Regions from separate parts of the Burkholderia sp. Ac-20344 genome, predicted to be linked through region 2. Evidence: riboswitches for the same ligand, from Rfam matches in the RefSeq annotation. Region 2 holds a riboswitch; the other holds the start of a gene.
The links. A riboswitch is a leader RNA that binds a small molecule or an ion and turns the genes downstream of it on or off. The one in region 2 is predicted to bind glycine.
Positions count from the first base shown of each region.

Region 1: linked by a shared signal. The riboswitch ahead of gcvT (glycine cleavage system aminomethyltransferase GcvT) and the one ahead of G3N64_RS00315 (D-amino acid dehydrogenase) in region 2 are both predicted to bind glycine.

Region 1 is NZ_JAAGPP010000224.1:836-9,845, reverse strand. Features, by position in the region: gene G3N64_RS36350 (L-serine ammonia-lyase) at 1-1,014, opposite strand, end outside; gene G3N64_RS36345 (alginate lyase family protein) at 1,045-2,181, opposite strand; gene gcvP (aminomethyl-transferring glycine dehydrogenase) at 2,333-5,260, opposite strand; gene gcvH (glycine cleavage system protein GcvH) at 5,406-5,786, opposite strand; gene gcvT (glycine cleavage system aminomethyltransferase GcvT) at 5,905-7,023, opposite strand; glycine riboswitch at 7,108-7,241, opposite strand; glycine riboswitch at 7,275-7,378, opposite strand; gene G3N64_RS36325 (hypothetical protein) at 7,502-7,864, opposite strand; gene G3N64_RS36320 (oxidoreductase) at 8,021-9,010, opposite strand, start outside.
Region 2 is NZ_JAAGPP010000001.1:66,949-76,541, reverse strand. Features, by position in the region: gene G3N64_RS00330 (ABC transporter ATP-binding protein) at 1-1,035, opposite strand, end outside; gene G3N64_RS00325 (IclR family transcriptional regulator) at 1,372-2,193, shown strand; gene G3N64_RS00320 (ABC transporter substrate-binding protein) at 2,671-3,750, shown strand; glycine riboswitch at 3,864-3,959, shown strand; gene G3N64_RS00315 (D-amino acid dehydrogenase) at 4,096-5,352, shown strand; gene G3N64_RS00310 (Re/Si-specific NAD(P)(+) transhydrogenase subunit alpha) at 5,471-7,090, shown strand; gene pntB (Re/Si-specific NAD(P)(+) transhydrogenase subunit beta) at 7,106-8,521, shown strand; gene G3N64_RS40330 (hypothetical protein) at 9,218-9,361, opposite strand; gene G3N64_RS00300 (hypothetical protein) at 9,402-9,593, opposite strand, start outside.

The DNA.
Region 1 (9,010 bases), on a different contig from region 2:
CGCGTTGAGCTTGTAAAGAATGCCGATCGCGGCGGCCGTCAGCAGGAAGTCGATCACGCCCTGTTCGTTCGCACCGGGCGTGAAGCGCGTGTAGTAGTGCAGCACGGCCGGGATGATGCCGGCCGCACCGTTGGTCGGTGCGGTGACGACGCGGCCGCCGGCCGCGTTTTCCTCGTTGACCGCGATCGCGTACAGGTTGATCCAGTCGATCATCGACAGCGGATCCTGCAGCGCACGCTCCGGGCTGCCCGTCAGCGTGCGGTACAGCTGCGGCGCGCGGCGCTTGACCTGGAACGGGCCGGGCAGGTTGCCGTCGGCATCCGGGTTGCCGATTCCGCAGCCGCGCGACACGCACGACTGCATCACGGCCCAGATCTTCAGCAGGCCGTCGCGCGTCTCTTCCTCGGTGTGCCACGCGCGCTCGTTTTCCCACATCAGCTGCGCGATCGACTTGCCGGTCGACTCGGTCAGCGCGAGCAGCTCGGCGCCGGTGCGGAACGGGTGCGTCATCTGCTCGGCCGCGCTTAGCACCTTCGTGTTCGGTGCGCCGGCCGTCACGACGAAGCCGCCGCCGACCGACAGGTAGGTGCGCTCGACCAGCACCGCGCCGTTCGCGTCGGTCGCGCGCAGTTTCATCCCGTTCGGATGCTCGGGCAGCGCCTGGCGGTAGAACGCGATGTTCTCCTTCAGCACGAACGGCACAGGATGCGTGCCGAGCAACGCGAGCTTCTTCGATTTGCGGACGTCCTCCAGCCGCGCGTCGATCGTGTCTGGATCGACGGTGTCGGGCGCGTCGCCGAGCAGGCCGAGCATCACGCCGCGGTCGGTGCCGTGGCCCTTGCCGGTCGCGCCGAGCGAGCCGTACAACTCGACCTTCACGTGGGCCGTTGCATCGAGCTGCCCGTCGCGTTCGAGGCCCTGGACGAACATCAGCGCCGCGCGCATCGGCCCGACCGTATGCGAACTGGACGGACCGATACCGATCTTGAATAGGTCAAAGACGCTGACTGCCATTTCGATTCCTGCCTTGCTATAAGAATAATGCTAGCGCGCCTGCAATGGCAGGCACGCGGCGAGCCATGCGGGCGGCGTTGGGGAAAGTTGCTGTGCGACGCGGGCGTAGCGCCCGTCGAGCCGCGCGGCCAGATGAAAGAGTTCGGTGGCGTTTTTCGGGTCCCACTGCCCCGTGTAGCCCGGCAGGCCGGCCTCGCGGCGCTTCGCGTCGAACGGCACCGGCGAATTCACGAATTCCTCGTGCGTCTTCTCGCCGAGCGCGTACGGCACGAGCCAGTCGAGCGCGGCCGCGAGCGTCGCGCCGTTCACGCCCCGCTCGCGCAGCCAGTTGCGGTTGAAGCGGCGCGCGGCGAGCGCGGCCGTGACCAGCGGCTGCAGATCGTAGACCGCGTAATGCAGCGCATCGCGTTCCTCGAAGTCCCACGTCTTGCCGTCCGGGCCGATGTTGTCGGCGAGATGTTCGACGAACAGCCGCTGCGCGGCGTTCATCATCTTGCGGTCGCCGAGCGTGAACGCGGACAGCGCGATCAGCTTGATCCGGTGGCTCTGCCAGTTGTTGCGCCAGGTGCCGGTGAGCGGGCGCTTCTGCGCGTCGATCTGCGCGACATAGCCGGCGCCGAGCTTCGCGATGAACGCGGCCGTTGCGTTGCGGGTCTTCACCGGCAGCGCGCTCGCCGTCATGTCGTACGCAACGATCAGGCTGTCGAAGCGCGTCTCGTCGATCGGGTTGAAGCTCGGCTGGTAGGTCGCGACCCACGCGGACAGGAAGCGGTCGACGAGCTGCAGGTCGCGCGGCGCATTCGTCACGCGCCACGCGAGCGCGGCGTCGCGCATCAGCTCCATGTCCTTCAGCGCGTCGGCGCTCTGGTCGTAGATGCCTTCGTGCGGCAGCGTGCCCTCGGTGTGCACGCGCGCCATCGCCTTCGGCTGCTCGCCGATGCGCGCGTCGACGCTGCGGATCAGCGCCTGGACGCCCGGCTCGGCCTGTGTCGTCTCGCTCGCCTGCAGTGCCGGCGCCGCGCAGAAATTCATTGCCGCGCGCGCGCTGGCGGACGCGCCGAGACCGGCGGCGGCAAACGACAGCGACGCGACGAGCATCGGCACGTAGCGGCGCGCGTGCGGCCGCCTTTGCGTTGCACCATGGCCCGGAAACATCGGACGCACCATGCGGAACTCCTTCATTGGCTGGATCGCGTGTGATGTTAGCCGGATTGGCGGGCGAACGTGAACCGGTTCGAGCGGCGAACAAAAAAACCGCACGCAACCCCGGGTTGCGTGCGGTGCGGTCACCATCGGACGGCTCCTGGCCTGGCGCGCGTTATGCGTATTCCGACATCGGCACGCACGAGCAGAACAGGTTGCGGTCGCCGTAGACGTTGTCCGCACGGCCGACCGGCGGCCAGTACTTGTTCGTGCCGAGCGACGCGACCGGGTACGCGGCCTGCTCGCGCGAGTACGCGTGCGGCCATTCGTTCGCGGTGACGACGGCCGCCGTGTGCGGGGCGTGACGCAGCGGGTTGTCCTCGCGGTCGGCGCGGCCCTCCTCGACCGCACGGATTTCGTCGCGGATCGCGATCATCGCGGCGATGAAGCGGTCGAGTTCTTCCTGCGATTCCGATTCGGTCGGCTCGACCATCAGCGTGCCCGGTACCGGGAAGCTCATCGTCGGCGCGTGGAAGCCGTAGTCCATCAGGCGCTTCGCGACGTCGTCGACGGTGATGCCGCTCGATTCCTTGATCGGACGCAGGTCGAGAATGCACTCGTGCGCAACCAGCCCGCCCGGGCCCGAATACAGCACCGGGTAGTGCGGCGCGAGGCGCTTCGCGATGTAGTTCGCGTTGAGGATCGCGGTTTCCGTCGCGGCGGTCAGGTTCTTCGCGCCCATCATCGCGATGTACATCCACGAGATCGGCAGGATCGACGCCGAGCCGTACGGCGCGGCCGATACCGCACCGATGCCGTCTTCTTCGCGCGTGTAGCCGGTCGAACGCTGGTTCGGCAGGAACTTCGCGAGGTGCGCGCCGACCGCGACCGGGCCGACGCCCGGGCCGCCACCGCCGTGCGGGATGCAGAAGGTCTTGTGCAGGTTCAGGTGCGACACGTCGCCGCCGAACTGGCCCGGCGCGGTCAGGCCGACCATCGCGTTCATGTTCGCGCCGTCGACGTACACCTGGCCGCCGTGCGCGTGGACGATCTCGCAGATCTCGCGGACGTTCTGCTCGAACACGCCGTGCGTCGACGGATACGTGATCATGATCGCCGCGAGATCCTTCGCGTGCTCGTCGGCCTTCGCCTTGAGATCAGCGATGTCGACGTTGCCCTGCGCGTCGCATGCAACGACCACGACCTTCATCCCGGCCATGTGCGCGGATGCCGGGTTCGTGCCGTGCGCGGACGCCGGGATCAGGCACACGTCGCGGTGGGCTTCGCCGCGCGATGCGTGGTAAGCGTGGATGATCAGCAGGCCCGCGTACTCGCCCTGCGAGCCCGCGTTCGGCTGCAGCGACACGGCCGCGTAGCCGGTGGCCGCGACGAGCATCTGCTCGAGCTGGCCGATCATCTCGCGGTAGCCGACGGTCTGGTCGGCCGGTGCGAACGGGTGGATGCCGCCGAATTCGGGCCACGTGACGGGCAGCATTTCCGACGTCGCGTTCAGCTTCATCGTGCACGAGCCGAGCGGGATCATCGAGCGGTCGAGCGCGAGATCCTTGTCCGACAGGCTGCGCAGGTAGCGCAGCATTTCGGTTTCGGAATGGTGGCGGTTGAACACGTGGTGCGTCAGGTACGCGCTCGTGCGCTCGAGGCCGGCCGGCAGCGCGGCGACGCCGGCTGCGCCCGCGTCCAGCGCGTCGACGGACGGTGCGGTGCCGCCCGCGGCCTGCGCGAACACGGCGAGGAGATCGGCGAGGTCGTCGCGCGTCGTCGTTTCGTCGACCGATACGCCGACTTGCGTGTCGCTCACGCGGCGCAGGTTGATGCGCTTCGCCTTCGCGAATTCGTGAACCTGCGCGGTGCGCGCGCCGGTGTCGATCGTCAGCGTGTCGAAGAACGTGTCGTTGACGGTCGCGAAGCCGAGCTGCTTCACGCCGGCGGCGAGCAGCGCCGCGATGCGGTTCACGCGCAGCGCGATCGTCTTCAGGCCGTGCGGGCCGTGGTAGACCGCATACATGCTGGCCATGATCGCGAGCAGCGCCTGCGCGGTACACACGTTCGACGTCGCCTTCTCGCGGCGGATGTGCTGTTCGCGCGTCTGCAGCGCGAGGCGCAGCGCGGGCTTGCCCTGCGCGTCGACCGTCACGCCGACGAGGCGGCCCGGCATCTGGCGCTTGAATTCGTCACGCACCGCGAGATACGCGGCGTGCGGGCCGCCGAAGCCCATCGGCACGCCGAAGCGCTGCGTGTTGCCGATCGCGACGTCCGCGCCCCAGTCGCCGGGCGGCGTGAGCACGGTCAGCGCGAGCAGGTCGGCCGCGACGACCACGTGGCCGCCGGCCGCGTGGATCGCTTCGGTGAGCGCGCGGTAGTCGCGCACGTCGCCGTTCACGCCCGGGTACTGCAGCAGCACGCCGAATGCATTCGATTGAGCAGCGTCGGCCGCCGGGCCCGTCTTGACCTCGATGCCGACCGGCAGCGCGCGCGTGCGGATCACTTCGAGCGTTTGCGGCAGCACGTCGTCGGCGACGTAGAACACGTTCGACGCCGGCTTGCCGGTGCGCTGCAGCAGCGTCATCGCTTCGGCCGCGGCGGTGGCTTCATCGAGCAGCGACGCGTTCGAGATCGCGAGGCCCGTCAGGTCGGCCACCATCTGCTGGAAGTTCAGGAGCGCCTCGAGGCGGCCCTGGGAAATTTCGGGCTGGTACGGCGTGTAGGCCGTGTACCACGCCGGGTTTTCGAGCACGTTGCGCAGGATCACGGCCGGCGTGTGCGTGTCGTGGTAACCCTGACCGATATACGAACGGAACACCTGGTTCTTGTCCGCGAGAACCCGCAGTGCGGCGAGGGCTTCGGCCTCGCTCTTCGGCTGCGCGAACGGGCCGAGCGGCAGCGTTTCGACGCGGCGGATCGAGGCCGGGATCACGGCCTCGATCAGGGCGGCGCGCGACGCGAAGCCGAGCGTGTCGAGCATGGCCTGCTGGCTGGCGGCGTCGGGGCCGATGTGGCGTTCGGCGAACGCATCGTGCGTTTCGAGCGCGGCGAGCGAGAGGGGCGTGCGGTTCATCAGGCGGTCCGGGTGTTCGAGCTTCATGGCGTTCCTTGGTCGGCCGGAGTGGGCGCTTGGGCGCTGACTCGGGCCCCATCCTTTGCAGTCGGCCCGAGCGGGCGCGTGGGCGCCGGCTCGGGTTCCGCACGGGGCAGGGCGGCTGACCGGCCCCGTGCGGTTCGGGGGAGAGTTAGTCGATCAGCTTGCTGTAGGCGTCGGCGTCGATCAGCTTGTCGGTCGATGCGCCGGCCGCGAGCTTGATCTTGAAGAGCCACACGCCGTACGCGTCGCTGTTCACGCCTTCCGGGGCGTCGGTGGCTTCCGTGTTGGCGGCGATGATCTCGCCGGACACCGGCGAATAGATGTCGGAGGCAGCCTTCACCGATTCGACGACGCCGACGGCGTCGCCTGCCGAGACCGACTTGCCGACTTCCGGCAGTTCGAGGAAGACGATGTCGCCGAGCGTGCTCTGCGCGTGATCGGTGATGCCGACCGTCAGCGTGCCGTCGGCTTCGGTGCGGACCCACTCGTGTTCGTCGGTGTATTTCAGATCGGCCGGGACGTTGCTCATCGGATGCTCCTGGATAAAAGGGTGTGTTCGTTCTGCTGGCGCGCCGCCGGGGCGCGCCGGGTGTGGTGTTGCGCCGGGCGCCATCTCCCGGCTTCCCGGGAGGCGGGCCTCCCGGCCGTTACGCAGCGAGGACCTTGCCGTTGCGCACGAACGGCAGTTTTACCACGCGCGCGGGAAGATTCTTGTCTCGAATTTGCACCTGGACCAGGTCGCCGATCTGGACGGCCGCCGGCACGCGTGCGAACGCGATCGATTCCTGCATCGACGGCGAGAACGTGCCGCTCGTGATCTCGCCTTCGCCGTGCGGCGTGACGACCTTCTGGTGCGCGCGCAGCACGCCGCCCGCCTTGCCGTTTTCCTTCTGCAGGATCAGGCCGACGAATGCGGCGCGGGTGCCGTTGGATTCCAGTGCGGCGCGGCCGACGAAGTCGCGCGGCGCGGAGAGGTCGACCGTCCACGCGAGGCCCGCGTCGAGCGGCGAGACGGTGTCGTCCATGTCCTGGCCGTACAGGTTCATGCCGGCCTCGAGGCGCAGCGTGTCGCGCGCGCCAAGCCCGCACGGGCGCACGCCGTTTTGCTGCAGCGCGTTCCACAACGCTTCGACGTGCACGGCCGGGACGATCACTTCGAAGCCGTCTTCACCGGTATAGCCGGTGCGCGCGACGGTGAGATCGCCGAACGGCGTGCCGGCGACCTGCGCGGCGTTGAACGGCTTCAGCTCGCTCGTTGCGGCACGCGCGGAGGGCACGGTCGACCAGGCTTTTTCGCGGGCGTTCGGGCCCTGTACGGCGACGATCGCGAAATCGCGGCGCGGCGCGATCGTGACGCCGAAGCCGCCTTGCTCGTTCAGCTGGTTGAACCACGCGATGTCTTTCTCGGCCGTGCCGGCGTTGACGACGACGCGGAAGAATTCTTCGGTGAAGTAGTAGACGATCAGGTCGTCGATGACGCCGCCCTGCGGATTGAGCAGGCACGAGTAGAGTGCCTTGCCGGGCGTCTTGAGCTTGCCGACGTTGTTCGCGATCGCATGCTCGAAGAATGCGCGCACGCGGCTGCCGGTGAAATCGACGACGCACATGTGCGACACATCGAACATGCCGGCATCGGTGCGCACGGCTTCATGTTCTTCGATCTGCGAGCCGTAGTTGACGGGCATGTCCCAGCCGCCGAAGTCGACCATGCGGGCATTGAGCGCGCGGTGCGCGGCGTTGAGCGGGGTGTGATTCAGTGCAGTCATCGAGGCCTCAGGCAAGGCGCTTGCGCGCGGATCAGAACGGCCATGTGCCGACCACCGCGGCCGACGGCCTGCGAGCGATCCGGTACATGCCCCTCTGTCCTCGATACCTGAGAGATTGCGCTGCCGGCCAGGCCTGGCGAACGCGCGCCCCTTCGGTGGGCAGCTTGCCCGCGCAGCCGATGCGCTGCGGGCTACTGCCGCTCTCCAGAGTGCGGGGAGAGTGTGGCCCGCGCAATGCGCGGACGGGATTCCCCGACGCGGTCGGTCCTTTTGCCTGAGAGTTTGCGGGTGTGCCCCTTCGGCGGCGCAACCGGTGCTGGAACAGCACGGTTACACGCTCTCCCGACGCGTGCGGGCGACTGTACGCGAGCGGGTGAGCCTTGTCAATTTGAGCAAAAGAATGTCGCTTCGCGACAAGCGGCGGCGGCCGGCGACAAGCGGTGCCGCCGCTTTTTCCACACCGGCGGGCGCCAGTGCGTTACTCGCCGATCGCGCGCGCGGCCGTGTCGAGTTCCTGGTTCAGCACGCGCTGCTCGTCGCCGGACAGGCCGCCGCTGTGCTGCGCGGACATGTCGTTCGCTTCCTGGCGGATCACGTCGAGGCGGTGATGAAGCTGCGCGCCGTACGGCGGCGGGTAGTAGCCGCCGTTCACGCGCGCATCGATGCGGCGATGCAGGTTGTCGATCCGGCCCTGGATCTGCTGCATCCGCTCGTTCGCGACGACCTGCGGATTCGGCCGCGGCGGGGGCGCCGGGCGGACCGGCTGCTGCGGCTGCACGATACAGGCCGCAAGCGAGGAAACCAGGACGCAGCACGCTGCCGCGCGAATCAACCGTTGCATCAACATTCTCCTGACGGATTGGTGTCGGATCGACTTTTTTGAGAAACGCGTCAGACCGGTCGGACGCTGACTTTCGTTCCCCCGGCATTTGTAACCGAATGTTCCGGCTGATCCGGATGCGGGTACGCCGGCCGGCCGCCAGCGGCCGGCGCGGTGTCAGATCGTGCGGCGCACGAACGGCAGCCGGCGGCCGTCGTGCTCGCTCTGCGCGGCAAGCTCGATGATCGTCATCACGTCGACGGCATCCTGCGCGGTGACGGGGAACGGCGCGCCGTCGCGGATCGACGCGGCGAGCGTGCGATAGAACTCCGCGTACTGGCCGTCGAGCGTCGGCACGGGGCGCTCGACCTCGACTTCGCCGTCGAGCTCGCGCAGCAGGCCGGGCGGGTTGCCGCCGCCGAATTCGACGTCGTCCGCGGTGAGGCCGGCCTTGAGCTGGTCCTCCTGCGTGTCGAGCCCGAACTTCTGGTAGCTGCCGCGCGTGCCGTGCAGCGTGAAGCGCGCCGGTTCGATCGCCGACAGCGCGCTCGCATGCAGCGCGACGTCCTTGTCCGGATAGCCGAGCTGCAGGTGCACGAAATCGGGCGCCGCGCCGTTGTCACGGCGCGTCTTGACGGTCGCGCTCACCGTTTCCGGCAGGCCGAACAGCACGAGCGCCTGGTCGATCAGGTGCGGGCCGAGGTCGAGCAGCAGGCCGCCGCCGCGGGCGGGCTCCTCGCGCCAGCGCGTGCGCGGCGTCGGCCGGAAGCGGTCGAAGTGCGACGCGAAATAGGTCAGCCGCCCGAGCTCGCCCGAATCGACGATGCGGCGCACGGTGAGGAAATCGCCGTCCCAGCGGCGGTTGTGGAACGGCGCGAACAGCCGGCTGCGCGCGTTCGCGAGCCGCGCGAGCGCGAGCGCTTCATCGGCGGTGAGCGTGACGGGTTTGTCGACGACCACGTGGCGGCCGGCTTCGAGCACCTGGCGCGCGAGCGCGAAGTGCGTGTCGTTCGGCGTGGCGATCACCACGCATTCGATGTCGTCGAGGCCGAGCAGCGTGTCGAGATCGGGGACGACGCGCGCGCCCGGATACGCAGCCTGCGCGCGATCGGGCTGACCCGTCGCGATCGCGGCAACTTCAGTACGGCCGCTCGTGGCGATCACGGG
Region 2 (9,593 bases):
GTCACCGATTTGGACACGTTCGCAGTCGCGATTGTTTGCAAGTTTTGCGATCAAACCGTCACCTTCGTCGCGCGCGAGTCGTACCCGGATGTGGTCGCCCTGATAGGTTCGGTCAGTGACGCGGCAGTTGAAACGGTTATTCAGAGAATCGGCTTCCGGGCCAAGGACAATTCGCTCCGGGCGGATGGACAGCTTTATCAGATCGCCAATAGCGGCCGCGGCACCGACGCCGCTCGCAGTAAGCCTGCCCACACCGGGGCTATCGACGATCCAGTTTTCGGAACGGATTTCGGATAGTCGTCCGCACAGCTGATTGTTCTCGCCAATGAACGAAGCTACGAATGAGTTTCTCGGTTGCTCATACAGGGCGACGGGAGATGCGAGTTGCTGAACGATGCCCTCATTGAAGATTGCAATGCGGTCAGACATGGTCAGTGCTTCGCCTTGGTCGTGAGTGACGTAGACGATCGTAACGCCGAGGCGCGCATGCAGTTGTTTGATCTCATACTGCATGTGCTCCCGCAATTGCTTGTCGAGCGCGCCAAGTGGCTCATCCATCAACACGATGCGGGGCTCGAAGACGATCGCGCGCGCAAGTGCGACACGCTGTCGTTGCCCGCCCGACAATTGGGCGGGAAGGCGGTCGCCGAGCCCCTTCAGTTTCACCATATCGAGCACGGCACTCACTCGTTCAGCGATCTCGGCCCTCGACACTCTGCGAACCTTCAGCGGATAAGCAACATTTTCGGCCACCGACAGATGTGGAAAGAGCGCGTAGCTCTGGAACACCATTCCGATGTTTCGCTTGTGAGGTGCGACGCTGGTAATTGCGGCTCCGTCCAGAGAGATTGAGCCGCTGCTGGGGGTTTCGAACCCAGCGAGCATCATGAGCGTTGTGGTTTTCCCGGATCCCGAGGGCCCAAGGAGCGTAAGGAACTCCCCTCGATGGATGCTGAGGTTGAGTCCAGCAACGACGGGCGTGTGCCCGTCGTAACTCTTCCGGACGTCCCGGAATTCAACTATCGCGTCTTTCATTTCACACTCCTGCGGCGACTGGCGGTGGGCTTCAATGTTTCTAAAATTAAACTGTAATTCCGTTTTTTAGTCAACGCGGACAAAAATAGGGGTTTTTGCTGGTCAGGTTCCGGAAGTTGCATGCTGGGCGCCGGGTGTGTTTCCCCTTTCCTGCATCAATGATGCTCTGGCAGGCTACCGATGGGCTGGGCGATACAGGCGAGAGGGCGCCATGGGATTTTTTGGGGGGGGATCGACGGAGCGGCGACTCGACCACGGTAGAGGCAAGAGCCCCGACATTGCGTTTTTCAACGTATGATTGCCGAATCCGTGCAACTCACCAGAGCTTGAAGCCAGATGTCCGATACCGATCTCGAAAAAGGTGACAGAATTCCGCGACTCGAAAGGGTTGCGATGATCTTGGAGGCGATCAACAGGTCAGACCAGGGGCTCACCCTTGTCGAAATTTCGTCTCAGACCGGGATGCCGATGCCTTCGGCGCACCGCCTCGTGAACAACATGTTGGATGCCGGTTTTCTCGTGGGGCAGCGCGGACGGTCCCGGTATCGGATTGGGCCGCGACTGATACGCATATTCCAAAGTTCTCTGAGTCTCGAGACGCTTCAGGTACTTACCGAGCCGACACTGCAGAGGCTTGCAGACAGCTTTGGTCAGGTTGCGTATCTGGTAAGACTAGTCCAGGATTCAATCCAGCTCGCTGTTACGGTGCTGCCATCGTCTCCGAGTCGAAATCTCATCTATCCCGGCAACGTGTTTCCACTAAACGCCACCGCCTCAGCCAAGGCGCTGCTTGCGTTTCAATCCGAGGCGATCATCGATCGGCAGCTCCAAGGTCCGCTCGAGAAGTATCGGCCCAACACAATCGTCGACCCCGAGAAGCTGAAAGCGAAGCTCTCGGAGGTCCGGGAGCTTGGCTACGCAATAAGCGATGACGAGTTTGACCCGGGGGTTTATTCGATCTGCTGTCCGGTGCTGATTGGATCTGCAGGTGCACTGTACGGCGTCGGTATAGTCGCTCTTAAGGAAAGGCTGTTGATGAGCTTTGATACGGAAACGGTTGTGCAAAGCCTGAAAGAAGCCGCAAACGCGTTGCGTACGACACTGCAGTCGACCGGTCTGCATGCTATCAGCGACGTTGAAAGTGAAATTGATACCTGATCCCGAGACTTCCGCCGGTCACGCGACCGTTGGCTGAGCGTGCGCACACACCTGACTGCACTGTCGCGGCGCGGTCGCCCGTCGTGACGGCGACGGCAGTCTGATTTCCTTCCTATTTTTCTTCTCCTGTCCTGCCACATCGTCACCTTGGGTTGGTGTTTGCCGACTCAGGGGCGACGGGTACCTCTCCGCGCCATTTGAGCCGAACATTGCCGCTCTGACCGCGCGTCCCTTGTGACGTACGGTGGCGGACCAAAATTTCCTGAAATCGAAAGAGCATGTTTTATTTTTCCGAAATTCGGAAGATGTAGACTGCACCCAGCGAGGCGGGCTATCGAGATTCAGGTAGGTAAATTCCACAATTGATGCAAAGATTCCGTTTTTGCATGCTTAGCATGCGCGGTGACGCTCCGTGGGGCAATGTTTGCAACGTTCGTATTGATCTTGGCGTGGTTTCTTCATAGGAAAGGTGATGCAATGAACGTAATGAGAAGGGTGGTGATCGCGAGTGCCGCGTTGCTGATCTCGATGTCGTCGATGGCTGAGGGCAGCAAGGAAATAACCGTTGCATCATGGGGAGGTAGCTACACGGAAGCTCAGAAAAAGGCTCTGTTCGACCCGTTTACCAAGGCCACTGGCATCGCCGTCAAAGTCATTGAATACAACGGTGGCTTGAGTGAAATTCGCGCCCAGCAGCAAGCGGGCAAGGTGGTCTGGGACGTGGTTGTCTCCGACATCTTCGACGAACGACGGGCGTGTGAAGATGGATTGCTGACCAGATTCAACGCATCGACGCTTCCGGCAAATGCTGACGGGACTGCTGGTGTGTCTGATTTCGTACCCGGTACAACGTCCAAGTGCAGCCTCGGGTCGATCTCGTGGGCTCGAGCTATTGCCTACAACGCGAACGCGTCGAAGCAGCCGAAGAGCATCAGGGATTTCTTTGATATTAAGAACTTCCCCGGCAAGCGCGGACTGCAAAAGTCACCGGTTGCGACGCTCGAGTGGGCCTTGGTGGCCGACGGAGTTCCGCGAAAGGATGTCTATACCGTGCTCTCGACTCCTGCTGGTGTCGACCGCGCCTTTCGCAAACTTGATAGCATCAAGAAAGATGTCGTGTGGTGGGAGGCCGGGGCCCAGCCGCCACAATTGCTGGCGTCAAATGAAGTCGCCATGACTTCCGCTTACGCGGGCCGGATTTTCGTCGCTCGCATGGAAGGAGCACCGTTCCGGATCATGTGGGACAGTGATGTTTGGTCAACGGATTTCTTCATGATTCCGAAAGGTGCTCCCCATACGCAAGAAGCTCTCGAGTTCGTGAAGTTTGCAAGCAAACCTGATCGTCAAGCGGCTCTCTCAACCCTGACTTCGAATGGGCCAACGCGGCGTTCTGCAGTTGCGCTGGTCGGTAACTATCCCGGCACAAAAGAAAGCGTTGCGCCGCATATGCCTACGTATCCTGCAAACATCAAAGATTCGATCCAGGCTGGCGCGGATTTCTGGGCCGAGAATCAGGACGCGCTGAAGTTGCGCTTTACGCAGTGGCTCCTGAAATAGGTATCCGCAAGTATAGGCGGCATCGGTTACGCCGCCTAATGGCGGCATTGAGGCAGCTTTGTGCACGACTCAGTGCCGTTACCGTTCGTTCAAGATCGAACTCAAGGTGCAATTGACGCGCTGCAGGAGAGACCTCAGCCCATAAGGGCTGAGGCGCCGACGGAGCAACCGCCCCGGAAACTCTCAGGCAAAAGGACTGTGGCGGCGTTTTAAACTCTGGAGAGAGGCATGCGCGCATGCCCACCGAAGGGGACGGCGGCTTCTTGCGCCTAAGCTCTCAGGTACCGTGACAGATGGGGTATGAGCCGAACTTTCGGCAATTCTTTATTCTTCGCGGAACCGTTCATGCCACATATCATTATTATTGGCGCCGGCATTACAGGTGTTACGACGGCGTACACCCTATCCGAGCTTGGATACCAGGTAACCGTCGTTGACCGGCATCTCTATCCAGCGATGGAGACATCATTCGCCAACGGTGGGCAACTATCGGCATGCAATGCCGAAGTGTGGAACAATTTTGGAACTATTCTGAAGGGATTGCGATGGATGCTTAAGCAGGACGCTCCTGTCCTTTTCAATCCGAAGCCATCGTGGCACAAGTACTCGTGGATTGGTGAATTTGTCTCGAATATTGAGAATTATAGCGAAAACACTATAGCTACTGTGAAGTTGGCGCTTGAGGCGCGAAATTATATTTTTTCAATAGCCGAGCGTGAACAGATTGATTTCGATCTAGAAAGGCGGGGCATTCTGCATTTTTATCATGACAGAAAATCATATGATGCGGCCACTCGAACAAACGAACTTCTAGTGTCGGCTGGACTTGAGCGTTTTGCCGTGTCGCCCGCAGAAATAAAAAATATCGAACCTACTCTGCAAGGGGAATACTACGGCGGATACTTCACGCCATCGGATTCGACGGGGGATATACACAGGTTTACGCGTGGCCTCGCAATCGCGTGTGAGAGGCGCGGCGTCCGCTTTCGACAGGGTGTAACGGTCAAGAATGTTCAGTGCCGGCATAGTGGCGTCCGCTTGAGCGTTGCGATAGATGTCCCAACGCAAGAGGGTTCTCCGTACCCATATGCAGAAGAGATGGTGGCCGATGCAGTCGTAGTATGCGCCGGCGTGGGGAGTCGGGGAATTGCCAATCTATTTGGTGATCGCCTGAATATATATCCGGTAAAAGGATATTCGATAACAGTTTATCTCGATGGCGAGGACAGCGTGTCAAAAGCGCCTTGGGTCAGTCTTCTCGACGAGAGTGCAAAAATCGTGACTAGTCGATTGGGTGTTGACCGACTCCGGGTAGCAGGAACGGCCGAATTTAATGGCTACGATCGCGACATTCGAATGGACCGTATTGATCCGCTAGTTAGATGGGTCAATCAAAATTTTACGGTTAATACTTCACGAGTGGTTCCGTGGTCCGGACTGCGCCCGATGATGCCCGACATGATGCCAAGAGTGATGAAGGGCAGGGCGCCACGCGTGTTTTACAACACCGGCCACGGTCATCTCGGGTGGACTCTTTCGGCCGCGACGGCAGTGGCAATAGGAAAAATCGTATGGGAGCATCTTCCGACGGACATCAGTTGAAATCCAGTGAAATCCACACTCAGCCGAACGATTTCTAGAGCGAAATAGCTGAAAGCAGTATTGCTGCAGGATAGACGTTCGGTGGCTCTCATATTGAATGCAAGTCCAGGAATCGTTAATGCAATCCACCCTGATTTCTACGCCGCAGCGCATTGGTGTCCCGAGGGAAGGCTTCCCCGGCGAAAAGCGCGTCGCCACCGTGCCCGACGTGGTGAAAAAACTGACCAAGCTTGGCTTTACTGTCGCTATCGAATCCGGTGCTGGTGAAAGATCCAACTTCGATGACGATGCTTACCGTGCAGTCGGGGCCGAAATCATCGGCTCCGCCGCCGCGCTTTGGGCGAGTTCGGATATCGTGCTCAAGGTGCGTCCACCTAGCGTCGACGAAGTGGCGCTGATGCGCGAGGGCGGCACGCTGATCGGTTTTGTCTGGCCGGCGCAGAACCCCGAACTGATGCAGCAACTGGCCGCGAAGCGCGCCACCGTGCTGGCGATCGATTCTCTGCCGCGCACGCTGTCGCGCGCGCAGAAGATGGACGCGCTCACGTCGATGGCCGGCATCAGCGGCTACCGCGCGGTGATCGAGGCCGCGCATGCGTTCGGCCGCTTCCTGAACGGCCAGGTCACGGCGGCCGGCAAGGTCCCGCCGGCCAAAGTCTTCATCGCCGGTGCCGGTGTGGCGGGCCTCGCCGCGATCGGCACAGCCGCGAGCCTCGGCGCGATCGTGCGCGCCAACGACACGCGAGCGGAAGTGGCCGATCAGGTCAAGTCGCTGGGCGGCGAATTCGTCAAGGTCGACTACGAAGAGGAAGGCTCGGGCGGCGGCGGTTACGCGAAGGTGATGAGCGAAGGCTTCCAGCAGGCTCAGCGCGCGATGTATGCGCAGCAGGCCAAGGACGCCGACATCATCATCACGACCGCGCTGATCCCCGGCAAGCCCGCGCCGAAGCTGATCACGGCCGAGATGGTGCAGTCGATGAAGCCCGGCAGCGTGATCGTCGACATGGCCGCCGAACAGGGCGGCAACTGCGAACTCACGGTGCCCGGTGAGGCCGTCGTGCGCCACGGCGTGACGATCGTCGGCTATACCGATCTGGCGTCGCGCCTGTCGCGGCAGTCGTCCACGCTGTATGCGACCAACCTGCTGCGCGTGGTCGAGGAGCTGTGCAAGGCCAAGGACGGCACGATCAACGTCGACTTCGACGACGACGCGATCCGCGGCCTCACCGTCATCAAGGAAGGCAACATTACGTGGCCGCCACCGCCGATCAAGCAGGCGGTCGTCGCGCCGAAGCCTCCGGCAGCGCCTGTCGCGGCCGCGCCCGCGAAGTCCAAGGGCCACGGCCACAGCGGCGAGCCGATGTCGGCCAAGGCGCTCGCGATCGTGTTCGCCGTCGGCGCGCTGGCTTTCCTGCTGGTCGGCCAGTTCGCACCGGCCAGCTTCCTGTCGCACTTCACGGTATTCGTGCTCGCGTGCTTCGTCGGCTACATGGTGATCTGGAACGTCACGCCGTCGCTGCATACGCCGCTGATGAGCGTGACCAACGCGATCTCGTCGATCATCGCGATCGGCGCGCTCGTGCAGGTCGCGCCGCCCCTCGGTGAGCTGGCCAACGCCGGCGACCGCCCGTCCGGGCTGATCCTCGGCCTCGCGGTCGGTGCGCTCACGCTCACGGCCGTCAACATGTTCGGCGGCTTCGCGGTCACGCGACGCATGCTGGCAATGTTCCGCAAATAAGGGGACGACAAGACAATGACTGCAAACCTGACTACCGTCTCCTATATCGGCGCCGCGATCCTGTTCATCCTCAGCCTCGGCGGGCTGGCCAACCCTGAAACCGCGCGTCGCGGCAACCTGCTCGGGATGATCGGCATGCTGATCGCGGTGCTGGCCACCGTGGCCGGTCCGCGCGTGTCGGCCGCGGGTATTCCGTACGTGGTCGCCGCGCTGGTCGTCGGCGGCGCCGTCGGCCTGTACGCCGCGAAGAAGGTGCAGATGACGCAGATGCCGGAACTGGTCGCGCTGATGCACAGCCTGGTCGGTCTCGCGGCCTGCCTCGTCGGCTTCGCGAGCTACATCGACACGTCGCTGCAGTTCACCGGTGCCGAGAAGGCGATCCACGAAGTGGAGATCTACGTCGGCATCCTGATCGGCGCCGTCACCTTCGCGGGTTCGATCATCGCGTTCGGCAAGCTGTCGGGCAAGATCGGCGGCAAGCCGCTGCTGCTGCCGGCGCGGCACTGGATGAACCTGGCCGCGCTGCTGATCGTGATCTACTACGGCCGCGCGTTCCTGCATGCGGAAACGATCCAGGAGGGCATGCTGCCGCTCGTCGTGATGACCGTGATCTCGCTGCTGTTCGGCGTGCACATGGTGATGGCGATCGGCGGCGCGGACATGCCGGTCGTGGTGTCGATGCTCAACAGCTACTCGGGGTGGGCGGCGGCGGCCACCGGGTTCATGCTCGGCAACGACCTGCTGATCGTGATCGGCGCGCTCGTGGGCTCGTCGGGTGCGATCCTGTCGTACATCATGTGCCGCGCGATGAACCGCAACTTCATCAGCGTGATCGCGGGCGGCTTCGGCAGCGGCGCGGGCGCACCGGCGGCAGCCGGTGGCGCCGCCGCGCAACCGGCCGGCGAGGCTGTGGCGGTGAGCGCGGAGGAGACGGCCGAGCTGCTGCGCGAAGCGAAGCGCGTGATCATCGTACCCGGCTATGGGATGGCCGTTGCACAGGCTCAGCACACGGTGTTCGAACTGACGAAGCTGCTGCGCGAAAAAGGCGTCGACGTGCGTTTCGCGATCCACCCGGTCGCGGGCCGCATGCCGGGGCACATGAACGTGCTGCTGGCCGAAGCGAAGGTGCCGTACGACATCGTGCTGGAAATGGACGAGATCAACGGCGACTTCCCCGAGGCCGACGTGTCGATGGTGATCGGCGCGAACGACATCGTGAACCCGGCCGCGCAGGACGACCCGTCGAGCCCGATCGCCGGCATGCCGGTGCTGGAAGTGTGGAAGGCGAAGACGTCGATCGTGATGAAGCGCAGCATGGCTTCGGGCTATGCGGGCGTCGACAATCCGCTGTTCTACAAGGACAACAACCGCATGCTGTTCGGCGACGCGAAGTCGATGCTGGACGAGGTGTCCGGAGCGTTGCAGGTCTGACGGAACTCATTCAGCAAGGCTATGATGGCGGGTGCCTCATCGATAGCCCCATCGCTTGCAGCACTTGCGCTGGTCGCCAAAGACATTGCTGCCGAACCGGGCCGGAGTCTTGCACGGTAGATGACGGTGGGGCTGGCGGATCTGCGGTCATCACTTCAACGTGATCCGTCCTCCGTCATCGTGCGGTCACGCGATGCGCGTTCAGGCCTGAGTTCGCCTTTCGCCGCGGGTTCGGCTCATTCGGCGGGGATACCTCCCCACATTTGTGGGCCATGCAGCGCAAGTACAGCGTGCGCGCCGCATATTTGTAGGCCATGAGCGGACCTGCCACATGATCCAGCCCTTTTAATCTGGCCTCAAGCGAGTTGGGAACGCACGACGTCACTTACATCCATTGGTGTTCGCGAGGCTGAGACGGAAAACAGGCTTATTTGTTGGGCAGTTATTTGTAAATAAAAAACATCCTTGATTTATCGATTTTTTTGCCATTCGAGGAAACTCCATCTATTTAAGAGGCATTTTTTTCGCGTCATCCGCTTCGATCGACACTATACGTCCTATGCCCGATTCGACAAATCGAGGCGATAACACTGCTCGATTTAACGTTGCAGCAGCGAACCTGACAAACTCGCACGCCGGCAATAGCGAATCTGAAAACTGTCGAGCGCGGCACGATGCCGCGCTCGCTTTTTCGATCTATAGCCCTGAGGTGGCCCAGACTCCGGGCAACGCCGCAGCCGAAACCTCGAGGTCAACGTTCAGCGGGTAGTGCCTGAGCAGGCGTTGCGCGACTGATTGAACGTTGCCGTGGCAATTCACATGGTTGGCCGAAGCAAGCATCTGAAGGAGCGCGCGGGTATCGATGACGGCCTTCGTGCGCTCATATGGAGTTGTCATCCTCGGCTCCGGCAAGCAGCTGCTTGGTGACGTCAACGTATGCAGCCACTTGGTTGATTGCACACCAGCGCTTCCACACATAGTCCGCATTATCTGACCAGCCAGGCTCCCCGATAAGTTGATAAATTCGGCCGGAGCGAGTCTCACCACGTAAGCCGAGATGGTCGAACGTAAC